DNA from 2 places in the Pelomonas margarita genome. Region 1 is predicted to be linked to the other one. Evidence: predicted binding sites of a transcription regulator. Region 1 holds the regulator's gene; the other holds the start of a gene.

Region 1 (5,782 bases):
CCAACGCGCCGCTGGCCGGCAAGGGCGCCCGCAGCGCCAGCGGTGTCGTCAACGCACCGCCCGCTGCCACCACGCCGCCACCGGCCGTGCCGGCATCGGCCAGCGCCCCGGTCGCTGCGGCGAGCACGCCCACGGCGGCCATCGCCCCGGCCAAGCCAGCCGCCAAGGCTGAAGCGCCCGCCACGCCGGCCGCCTCGGCCCCGGCAGCGGCCGACGCCTTCGTCTACTTCGTGCAGGCCGGCGCCTACACGCGCACCGAAGACGCCGAGGCCCAGAAGGCCAAGCTCGCCATCCAGGGCTTCACGGCCAAGCTGATGGAGCGTGAGCAGAACGGCCGCACCGTCTACCGCGTGCGCCTGGGTCCCCTGGACACGCGCGACGCCGCAGAAGACCTGCAACGCAAGATCGAGGGCGCCGGCTTTGAGGCCAACCTCGTTCGTGTACAACGCTGACACCACCCTAGGAACCTGACGCCATGAAGCGCCGCGATTTCTCCGCCCTGCTCGCCACCACACCCCTCGCGGGCACCGCCCTCGCCCAGGGCGGCCCGGTCGAAGGCCGGCACTACAACGTGCTGGCCCAGCCGCTGCCCACGGCGCCCGGCCGCATCGAGGTGATCGAGTTCTTCTGGTACGGCTGCCCGCACTGCTACGCCTTCGAGCCTCTGATCGAGCCCTGGGCCAAGCAGGTACCGGCCGACATCGCCTTCCGCAAGGCACATGTGGCCTTCCGCGCCAGCCTCAAGCCGCACCAGCGCATGTTCTATGCGCTCGAAGCCCTGGGCAAGGAAGCCCAGGCCCGGCCGGCCATCTTTGCCGCGATGCACCAGCAGGGTCAGAGCCTGGACGACCCCAAGGTGCAGGCCAAGTTCCTCGCCAACCTGGGCGTGGACGCGGCCAAGTACCTGGACGCCTACAACTCCTTCGGCGTGCAGACCAAGTGCACGCAGGCCGACAAGCTGTTCGACGCCTACCGCGCCGACGGTGTGCCCGCGCTGGGCATTGCCGGCCGCTTCATCACCTCGCCCACCATCGCCAGTGCCGGCCAGCGCCTGGCCGAGCACGAGTCGGGCCAGCGCGCGCTGCAGGTCGCCGACTTCCTGATCCAGCGCGTGCGCGCCAAGAAGTGAGCCCGGACGGCGCCGGCCGTCGCGGTACCCGCTGAGCCGCTTGCCGCGACGCAGAGGCTGAGGCGGCCGCCGCACCCATAGAATGGCCTGCAACTTCCGTGCCGCCATGCCTTTGCGCCTACTTCCCCTGCTGCTCGCCCTTGCTGCCGGCGCCGCCTTCGCGGAGAAGGCCGACCGCAGCAAGCCCCTCGTGTTCTCGTCCGACAAGCCGGGCCAGATCGACCAGGTCAACCAGCGCCTGGAGCTGGTTGGCAATGTCGTCGTCACCAAGGGCAGCCTGGCGCTGCGGGCCGAGAAGGTGGACGTGCGCGAGACCCGCGACGGCTACCACCAGGCCTATGCCAGCGGCACCAGCCAGCAGCCGGTGAGCTTCCGCCAGGCCCGCGACGTGCCCGGCGAGGCCATCGACGGCACGGCCGACCAGGTCGAGTACGACACACGCACGGAGGTCGTGCGCTTCATCGGCAATGCCCGCGTGCGCACCACGCGCGGCGCGATGGTCATGAACGAGATGGCCAGCGCGGTCATCATCTACAACAGCCGCACCGAGGTGGCCACGCTGGAAGGCGGCAGCGCCTCGCCCAACCCCAACGGCCGCACCCGCATCGTCGTGATGCCGCGCGCCGAGGCGGCCGACGACGCCAGCTCGGCGCCCGCGCCGACGCTGCCGCTGAAGCCGTCGACGACGCTGCAGCCGGGCAAGCCGTCGTGACCCGCAGCGTCGCCCAGACTCCGCCAGCCAGCTGCGGCGGCAGCCGGCTCGAGGCCGAAGGCCTGGCCAAGACCTATGGCGTGCGCAAGGTCGTCAAGAACGTGCACGTGCGCGTGGACTGCGGCGAGGTGGTGGGCCTGCTGGGCCCCAACGGCGCGGGCAAGACTACGAGCTTCTACATGATCGTGGGCCTGGTGCGATCGGACGCCGGCATCATCCGCATCGACGGCGCCGAAGTGCAGCGCCTGCCCATCCACTCGCGCGCCCGGCTGGGGCTGAGCTACCTGCCACAGGAAGCCTCCATCTTCCGCAAGCTGACCGTCGAGCAGAACATCCGCGCTGTGCTGGAGCTGCAGCAGGACGAGCGCGGCAAGGCGCTGTCCAAGGCCCGCATCGACGAGCTGCTCAACGGCCTGCTGCATGACCTGTCCATCGAAGGCCTGCGCGACAGCCCGGCACCGGCGCTGTCCGGCGGCGAACGGCGCCGCGTGGAGATCGCCCGTGCGCTGGCCACGCAGCCGCGCTTCATCCTGCTGGACGAGCCCTTCGCCGGCGTGGATCCGATCGCGGTGCTGGAGATTCAGCGCATCATCAGCTTCCTGAAGGGGCGCGGCATCGGCGTGCTGATCACGGACCACAACGTTCGCGAGACGCTGGGCATCTGCGACCGCGCCTACATCATCAGTGAGGGCGCTGTGCTCGCCGAAGGCACGCCCGACGAGATCGTGGCCAACGCCGACGTGCGCAAGGTCTACCTCGGCGAACACTTCCGGATGTAGCGGTGAAACAGACGCTGCAAGTCCGCCTCAGTCAGCACCTCGCGCTGACACCCCAGCTGCAGCAATCCATCCGGCTGCTGCAGCTGTCCACGCTGGAGCTGCACCAGGAAGTCGAGCAGATGCTGGCCGCCAACCCGCTGCTGGAGGCGGAAGAGGAGTTCAGCGTCAGCGCACCGGAGCTGGCCACCAACGCGCCCGCCGAGAGCGGCACCGAGGCCTCGGCCGGAGAATCCGACGGCGGTGAGGCCGCCGAGTTGTCCGGCGAGGATTTCGGCGGCACCGAGCGCGAGGACTGGGAGAACGGCACCGAGCGCGACGACTTCGACGGCATCCGCGAGCTGCCCAGCAGCAGCTCAGCCGGCAGCGACGACGACGGCGAGCGCGAGAGCCAGGAGTCCGCCGGCACGACGCTGGCCGAACACCTCGCCGAACAGCTGGCCGGCATGACGCTGTCGCGCGAGGACCGCGCCGCGCTGCACGTGCTCATCGAGTCGCTGAACGAAGACGGCTACCTGGAAGACACGCTGGAAGAGCTGGCCGCGGCGCTGGTGCCCGACGACGACGAGGACTGCGAGCAACTGCTGGACCACCTGCGCATCGCGCTGCGCCTGCTGCAGAGCCTGGACCCCGCCGGCATCGGCGCCCGCGACCTGGCCGAGTGCCTGACGCTGCAATTGCGCGCACTCCCTCGCAGCGTGCCCCAGGTCATCGCACTGCGCATCTGCCAGGGTCACCTGGAGCTGCTGGCCCGCCGCGACATGCGCCGCCTGATGAACGAGACGGGCGCCGACGAGGCCACGCTGCGCGAGGCCCAGGCGCTGATCACGCGGCTGGAGCCCAAGCCCGGCCGGCGCTTCGCGCAGGGCGCCAGCGCGGCCATCGTGCCCGACGTCATCGTGCGCAAGGTGGGCCGCGAGTTCCGCGTCATGCTCAACCCCGAGGTGGCGCCCAAGCTGCGCATCAACGAGCTCTATGCCAACGCGCTGCGCGCCACGCGCGGCGGCATCAGCAACTCGCCACTGGGCGGGCAGCTGCAGGAGGCGCGCTGGTTCATCAAGAACATCCAGCAGCGCTTCGACACCATCCTGCGCGTCAGCCAGGCCATCGTGGAGCGCCAGCGAGGCTTCTTCACACACGGCGAGCTGGCCATGAAGCCGCTGGTGCTGCGCGAGATTGCCGACGAGCTGGGCCTGCACGAGTCCACTATTTCGCGCGTGACGACGGCCAAGTACATGGCCACGAGCTGGGGCACCTTCGAGCTGAAGTACTTCTTCGGCTCGGGGCTGAGCACCGAGGCCGGCGGCGAGGCCTCCAGCACCGCCGTGCGCGCGCTCATCAAGCAGTTCGTCGCGGCCGAGGACACCAAGAAGCCGCTGTCAGACAGCGCGCTGGCCGCCATGCTGGACGAACAAGGCATCCAGTGCGCGCGGCGCACGGTGGCCAAGTACCGCGAGGCGATGAAGATCGCGCCCGCCAACCTGCGCAAGGCGCTGTAAGGAGCTCGCATGATCCGCAACCTGTGCACGGCGCTGCTGCTGAGCAGCTGTGGCGGCATGGCCTGCGCTGCCGGCGCACAAGACCTGACCGGCGACGTCAAGACCTGCCGCCAGCAAGTGGACGCCGCGAGCCGGCTGCGCTGCTATGACGCGATCAGCCTGCCCGCAGATGCGCCAGCGGCCACGACCAAATCCGTCGCGCACGCAGCCGAGGCGGTCGCGAAATTCGGCCAGGAGGCCGTCAAGCCGCCCGCCGGCAACCCGCCAGCACTGCAGCAGGTCGAGAGCCGCATTCGCGGTCGCTTCCAGGGCTGGCGGCCGAACCAGCGCATGGAGCTGGAGAACGGCCAGGTCTGGCGCATCGCCGATGACAGCGAGGCGCTGTACGACCTGCAAGACCCCAAGGTGGTCGTGCATCGAGGCCTTTTTGGCGCTTACTTCCTGGAGATCGACGGCGTGCCCTTCCAGGTCCGCGTGGTGCGGGCCCGCTGACGTCACGGCCGTGCAAGCTCGCCGCCTTGAGGCGAGCTGCCGTAGCCCACGTCCATCGCGCTGCGGCGCGTCATGCAGCGCCACCCGCACGCCGTGCAGGGCATGGAGGCCGGCGCCAAGGCCAACTACGACGGCATCGAGGCCTTCTTCCACGCCGACTTCCGCAAGGATCTGAAGAAGGTGAACGTGCCGACACGGGTCATCCACGGTGCCGATGACCAGATCGTGCCCCTCGAGACGATGGCCGTGCGACAGCCAAGCTGGTCAAGGGCGCTCGCGGCCCGCACGGCATCACAGACACGCACAAGGACCGGCTGAACCAGGACCTGCTGGGCTTCGCGCGCCAGTGAGCTCGCGTTGAGGGGCTCGGCGGGCAGTGAGAATGCGTGGTTAAAAAAGGAGCCGAGAAAACAATGAAAGTCGCATACATCGCCCTCTTGGCCCTGCCCGTGCTGACCGGCTGCGTCAGCATCGAGCTGCCCGGCGTGGTCTCCGACACGGCCAAGGTGGCCAAGGACACCTACAAGTCGGTCACCAGCAAAAAAGCGCCGCCGGAAACGCCCAAGCCGGCTGTCGCCCCCGCCAACAGCGTGGCCAATACCTACGTGGGCCTTGAAAGCCAGACCCCGGCCGAGATCAAGCAGCTCTGCGTGGACGAGGCCGCAGCCAAGCTGTTCAAGGCCCATGGCAAGACGGTGGCCTACACCGTGACCGAGAACACCCTTTCGGCGATCAACAACGCGATCGCGGCGAACTGCCGCATCACCGTCAACAAGCCCGGCCCGACGACGACGGCCGAGTAGGCCTCCGCAGGCGCCTGACGTCAGTCTTTGGACGGCCCCGTCTCCGGCGCCAGCGGCTCGAACACGAAGCGCATGCCGCGCGTGTAGCTCTCGGCCTTGGTGCCGGCATGGCGTTCGCCATCGATGGTGCGGTTCTGGAACACCAGGCCAGGATGCTTCAGCGTCGGCAGCAGCGCTTGGTAGCGCTGGATGCCAGCCAGGAATCCAGGCCACTCATGCTCGGCACCGGTCACATACAACCGCGCGTTCAGCGGCTTGCCCGTCGCGGCGTAGACCCTGGCCTGGCCAATGATCCAGTCGCCCCCCACCACCACCGCCGGGCTGGCCGCGATGTAGCCTTTGAACAATTCCGGCTTGGCGTACATCGCGTG
Region 2 (5,782 bases), on a different contig from region 1:
GGTGGGCGGGAACAGGCTCGCCAGACTGGCATCCTTGGCCGCGCCAGCTACCGGGCGGCCGGCGTCCTTGCCGGTGGCGGCGCCCACCGGCGCATCCAGCGGCCGGCCGCGCTCGTCGGTCAGCAGCGCCACCATAGGGCGCAGCGGGTCGGTGGTGCGGGCGGTCACCATCGCCTGCTCGCCGGTGTTCAGCGCCACCAGCGCCCCGGGCGGGAACACGCCGATGGTGCTGACCACCGACGCACCGAACTTGTTGGCACTGCGCTGGTGGAAGATGGACAGCGCCGCTGTGGGGCTGAGCATCGCCGGCCGGCCGGTGCGCGGGCTCATCTTGGCGCAGAAGACGTCACAGGTGCGCAGCACATCGGCCAGGTCGGTCATGTGGACCAGGCCCTGCGGGTAGCCCTTGCCATCGGGCTGCTCGTGGTGCTGGGCCACGGCGGCCAGCCAGTCCTCATCCTGCACACCCAGGCTGCGCAGCAGGCGCTCGCTGTCCAGCGGGTGCTGGACCATGCGGTCGCGCTGGGCGTCGGCCAGCGGCCCGGCCTGCAACGCCAGCGTGGTCTGCAGGTCGGTGACCGCGATGTTCATGGTCAGCGCCGCGCTCAACGCGCTGAGCCGTTTGGTCTGCGCCCATTCCTTGCGGTGGGCCACCAGCCACACGACGCAGGCTGTGTGCAGCGAGTGCAGCGAGCCGTAGCGGGACAGCTTGTCGGCGCTGATGCGCACGACCTCAAACACGCCCAGGTCGATGTCCTCGGCCATGATGCGGTCCAGCTCTCGCGTGGCTGCATGCAGCGCGGCGGGAAAGTCGTCCGTCGCATCGGGCGCACGCAGCAGCCCGTCCAGCCGGTCGGCCAGCGCCTGCAGCGCATGCCAGCGGCCGAGCGTGGGGTGGTCCGGGCGGGCATCGTCTTGCGCCATGACGGGCTCTCCTTGCACGACAGGACGCCGATGCTAGAACCGCAACCGCCAGCCGGGCACACCCGAAGCCCGGCACGTAGACAGGACGGCCTGCGCCGCCAAATCCGACCGCAAATCGGGCCCGCCGTGGGCCCAGGCGTCAGGCCGCCTGCTCGACGTGAGCGTGCCGCGTGTAGAGGAAGTCGATGACTTCCTTGCGGGCGGCGATGTAGCGCGCGTCCTCGGCGAGCTCGACGCGCACGCGCGGGCGCGGGATGTCCACGGCCAGGATTTCGCCGATGGTGGCGGCCGGCCCATTGGTCATCATGACGATGCGGTCGCTCAGCAGCACGGCCTCATCGACATCGTGCGTGACCATGATGACGGTGCTCTGCGTGCGCGCGACGATCTTCAGCAGCTCGTCCTGCAGCTTGGCGCGGGTCAGCGCGTCCAGCGCGCCGAAGGGCTCGTCCATCAGCAGCACCTTGGGCTCCATGGCCAGCGCCCGGGCGATGCCCACACGCTGCTTCATGCCGCCCGAGATCTCTTGCGGGCGCTTGTGCAACGCATGGCTCATGCCCACCAGCTCCAGTGCGGCACGGGCCCGCACCTTGAGCTGCGCGGCGCTCTCCTTGCCGCCAAACACCGACTCCACCGCCAGCAGCACGTTGTCCATGCAGGACAGCCAGGGCAGCAGCGAGTGGTTCTGGAACACGACGGCGCGCTCGGGGCCGGGCGCGGCAATCTCGCGGCCGTCACAGATCAGCGCGCCCTCGGTGGGCGTCAGCAGGCCGGCGATGAGGTTGAGCAGCGTGGACTTGCCGCAGCCCGAGTGGCCGATCAGCGTGATGAACTCGCCACGCTGCACGTCCAGGCTGACGTTCTGCAGCGCATGGAAACGGCCCTTGCGGGTGGTGAACACCATCTCGGCGTTCTGGACCTGGATGAAGGGTTTCATGGGCTCAATCTCCGTCGAAGGTGAACTGCTTGGCCAGTGTCAGCAGCAGCCACTCGAGCAACAGCCCGACAGTGCCGATGACGACGATGGCGATGATGATGTGGGCGACGTTCAGGTTGTTCCACTCGTCCCAGACCCAGAAGCCGATACCCACGCCGCCGGTCAGCATCTCGGCCGCGACGATGACAAGCCAAGCCGTGCCCACCGACAGGCGCACGCCGGTCAGCACATAGGGCAGCACCGCGGGCAACAGGATGCGCGTGATGACCTTCCACTCGCTGAGCTTGAGCACGCGGGCCACGTTCAGGTAGTCCTGCGGCACGCGCTGCACGCCCACCGCCGTGTTCACCACCATGGGCCAGATAGAGCAGATGAAGATGGTCCAGATGGCCGCCGGGTTGGCGCTCTTGAAGGCCAGCAGGCCGATGGGCAGCCAAGCCAGCGGCGACACGGGCTTGAGCAGCGCGATCAACGGCGACACCATGCGGTTGGCGAACTCGAAGCGGCCGATGATGAAGCCCAGCGGGATGCCCACCAACGCTGCCAGGCCAAAGCCCATGCCGACGCGGCCCAGCGAGTTCAGGATGTTCCAGCCTATGCCTTGGTCGTTCGGACCGTTGCGGTAGAACGGGTCGGCGAACAGCTGCACGGCGGCATCGAAGGTGGCCGCCGGGGTTGGAAACGAGCCTCCCTTCATCGTGGCCAGCGCCCACAGGCCGATGAGCAGCGCGATGCTCAGCACCGGTGGCAGCACGCGCAGCGCCAGGCCGCGACCGTCGAACGGCCGCCGGGGCGGCTTGACCTTGGGCTGCTCGGCGGCCGGGCTGGCGGGGCGGCTGACTGCGGCCACCGGCGTGGTAGCCGCGCTGGCGGCGGGCGAGGCGGTGTCCCGCGGCGAATGGAAAACTGCTGAAACCATGATCAGGCCGCCTTGATCTTGAAGCTGTCGGCGTACTTCGCCGGGTCCTTGCCGTCCCACACCACGCCGTCCATCAGCTTGGCGGTGCGGAAGTCACTCTTGGGGATGCTGATGCCGAGGGCGCCGGCCGCCTGCTTGTAGAGCGCCGTCTGGTTGATCTGCTTGGCCACGCCCAGGTAGTCGGGGTGGCTCTTCAGCAGGCCCCAGCGCTTGTGCTGGGTCAGGAACCACATGCCGTCCGACAGATACGGGTAATTCACCGCGCCGTCGTTGAAGAACTTCATGTGGTTGGGATCGTCCCAGGTCTTGCCCAGGCCGTTCTGATAGCGACCCAGGATGCGCTGGTTGATCGCATCGACGCCGGTGTTGATGTAGGCCTTCTGCGCCACCGTCTCGGCCATCTTGAGCTTGTTGGACAGGCTGGCGTCGATCCAGCGGCTGGCCTCCAGCACGGCCATGATCACGGCGCGGCAGGTGTTGGGGTACTTCTTGACGAACTCTGCCGTCGTGCCCAGCACCTTCTCGGGGTGGTCCTTCCAGATGTCCTGCGTCGTGTTGGCGGTGATGCCGATGCCGTCCATGATGGCGCGGTGGTTCCAGGGCTCGCCGACGCAGAAGCCGTCCATGTTGCCCACGCGCATATTGGCCACCATCTGCGGCGGCGGCACGGTGATGAGCTTGGCGCCAGACAGCGGGTTGATACCCGCGGCGGCCAGCCAGTAGTGCATCCACATCGCGTGCGTGCCGGTCGGGAAGGTGCCGGCGAAGGTGTACTCACGCGGGTTGGCGGCCATCACCTTGGCCAGCGACGGGCCGTCCACGGCGCCCTTGTCGGCCAGTGCCTTGGCCAGCGTGATGGCCTGGCCGTTGTTGTTCAGGTTCATCAGCATGGCCATGTCCTTCTTGGGACCGCCCAGGCCGAGATGCACGCCGTAGATCAAGCCATACAGCACGTGCGACATGTCCAGCTCACCGTTGACCAGCTTGTCACGCACGCCGGCCCACGAGGCTTCCTTGGTGGGAATGATCTTGATGCCGTACTTCTTGTCGAAGCCCAGCACGGAGGCCATCACGACGCTGGCGCAGTCGGTCAGCGGGATGAAGCCGATCTTGACTTCTTCCTTTTCAGGCTTGTCGGAGCCCTGCGCCCAGGCGCCACCGGCAAGGCCGGCGAAGGGCAAGGCGGCCGCGGCGGCGAGCAGGCTGCGGCGCTGCGGGTTGGGCGTGGTCGTCGAGTTATCGAAGGCGGTCATCACGGGCTCCTGAGTCAAGCTGGGCTCAACGCCGTCGCGGCCACGCTCTCGCCCACGCTGGCGGACAGCGAGAGCGCAATGGGGGAGGTCGGACGCCGTTGTCCCGAAGTGCCAACCGAGTCAATGCCGGCTGGCCCGAGAGGCCTGCGCCATTGCAGGCCTCACCCTTCTTTGAGCAGGTTGCGTGCCAGCTTTTGCATGCCGCTGGCGCCCTGCTTTCGCACGCGCTTGGCGCCATGCGGCCGCCCCGGCGTGCGGTTTGCGCAATGCCGGTGCGTCCTGGGGTCGTGATTCTTGGTGCGTGGCGCCCCAAGGCGGCGAAGGCGCGCAATCGCGGTGCGCGCCGGGCTACTGGCGCGGGCGCAGCAGCTGGTCGGCGTCGATGAGGCGCGAGGCCACGCTGGCCAGCGTCTGGCCGCCCGTCATGGCCAGCTGACGCAGGCGCTGGAAGGCAGCCTCCTCGTCCAGCCCCTGCTCGCGCATCAGGATGCCGCGCGCGCGCTCCACCAGCTTGCGCTCGGCCAGCTGGGTCTGGGTGTGGCGCAGCTCGGCGTGCAGCGCCTGGTCATGCTCGAAGCGGGCCAGCGCCAGCTGCAGCAGCGCGCCCAGGCGCTGTGGCGGCAGCCCGGCCAACTGCAGTGCGCTGACGCCGGCCTGCAGCGCCGCGCGCATCTGCGCGGACGACATCTGCTCGGCCACCAGCAGCACCGGCCGTGGCTGGCGGGCCTGCGCCTCGGACAGCTGCGCCAGCAGCGCCGGCGTGGGCTGCTCGCAGTCGATCAGCAGCAGCTCCGGCGCCTGGCGGGCCAGCGTGAGCGCCAGCGCATCGGGCTCGGCCACGAGGTCCAGCACATCGACGAGCTGGCAGCGCAGCCGGATCAGTTCCAGGCGGATGACCGGGCTGCGGCGCTGGCCGGCGTCCGCCAGCAGCACGCGCAGGCCCGGCAGGGGGAATGGGGGCGTGTCCATGCACGAACGTAGTGCAAAAAGCGTGCCTTGGTGCGGGGCGTTGCACCGCTGCCCCAGGAACGCGAGGGCGCTGGGCTTGCCGGTCATGTCGATCTCTTACAGCAGTTCGCCGCTGGACTCAGCGCTTTACGCCGAAGGCCACCTTCAGCGCCTCGTTGTCCAATACGGCCTCGGCCAGCAGCTTCTTGAGCCGCCTGTTCTTGGCTTCCAGCTCACACGCTCAGAGGCGATTTCCGGGTCGCTTGCGCGAACACAGGGCAGCTGCTGCCACCTTCCCGCGAACTATGAGCTTTCCGGCCCAAGAGTTCGAAGGGAACCACGGGCCGTTGAACCTTCGTGTAGCTGAACCGTCTGTAGTCCGACGTGGTGACCTCTCAAGGCGGCACGAAGCCCGCCGCCCGGTAGGCGGCCGTGATGGTGGCCTGCCCCAGCCGCGAGCGCATCTCCTGGTGCACCGGCATCAGCGCCTCGCGCCAGGCCTCCAGCTCGGCCGGCGTCAGCATGTGCATGCGCGTGCGGCCGCTGGCGCGGATGGCCTTGAGCGCCGCCTCGTTCTCGCTGGAGGCAATGGCGTTGGCGTAGGCCGTGGCCTCTTTCAGCGCGCCGTCCAGCGCGGCGCGCACATCGGCCGGCAGGCCGTCCCAGAACTTCTTGTTGACGATGACCGCATAGGCCAGATGCCCGTGGTTGGATAGCGTCATGTGCTTCTGCAGCTCGTGGATCTTCTGCGTCAGGAAGTTGCTGGGCACGCCCTCGGTGCCGTCCACCAGCCCGGTCTGC

The links. The regulator sigma-54, encoded in region 1, starts transcription at its own class of promoters, with help from an activator protein. The targets are predictions, from matches to a motif close to TGGCANGNAANCTGCTTT.
Region 2: the regulator sigma-54 is predicted to act here: its motif matches at 4,206-4,223, upstream of ACG0Z3_RS13915 (CmpA/NrtA family ABC transporter substrate-binding protein).

The regions. Positions count from the first base shown of each region.
Region 1 covers NZ_JBIGHW010000009.1:147,825-153,606, forward strand. Annotated here, with positions in the region: gene ACG0Z3_RS16690 (SPOR domain-containing protein) at 1-452, shown strand, start outside; gene ACG0Z3_RS16695 (thiol:disulfide interchange protein DsbA/DsbL) at 476-1,129, shown strand; gene lptA (lipopolysaccharide transport periplasmic protein LptA) at 1,236-1,841, shown strand; gene lptB (LPS export ABC transporter ATP-binding protein) at 1,838-2,620, shown strand; gene ACG0Z3_RS16710 (RNA polymerase factor sigma-54) at 2,623-4,116, shown strand; gene ACG0Z3_RS16715 (hypothetical protein) at 4,126-4,608, shown strand; gene ACG0Z3_RS16720 (alpha/beta fold hydrolase) at 4,681-4,926, shown strand; gene ACG0Z3_RS16725 (hypothetical protein) at 5,022-5,411, shown strand; gene ACG0Z3_RS16730 (alpha/beta hydrolase) at 5,432-5,782, opposite strand, start outside.
Region 2 covers NZ_JBIGHW010000007.1:66,895-72,676, forward strand. Annotated here, with positions in the region: gene ACG0Z3_RS13900 (HD-GYP domain-containing protein) at 1-924, opposite strand, end outside; gene ACG0Z3_RS13905 (ABC transporter ATP-binding protein) at 1,064-1,861, opposite strand; gene ntrB (nitrate ABC transporter permease) at 1,866-2,780, opposite strand; gene ACG0Z3_RS13915 (CmpA/NrtA family ABC transporter substrate-binding protein) at 2,783-4,033, opposite strand; gene ACG0Z3_RS13920 (ANTAR domain-containing response regulator) at 4,382-5,002, opposite strand; gene ACG0Z3_RS13925 (TRAP transporter substrate-binding protein) at 5,377-5,782, opposite strand, start outside.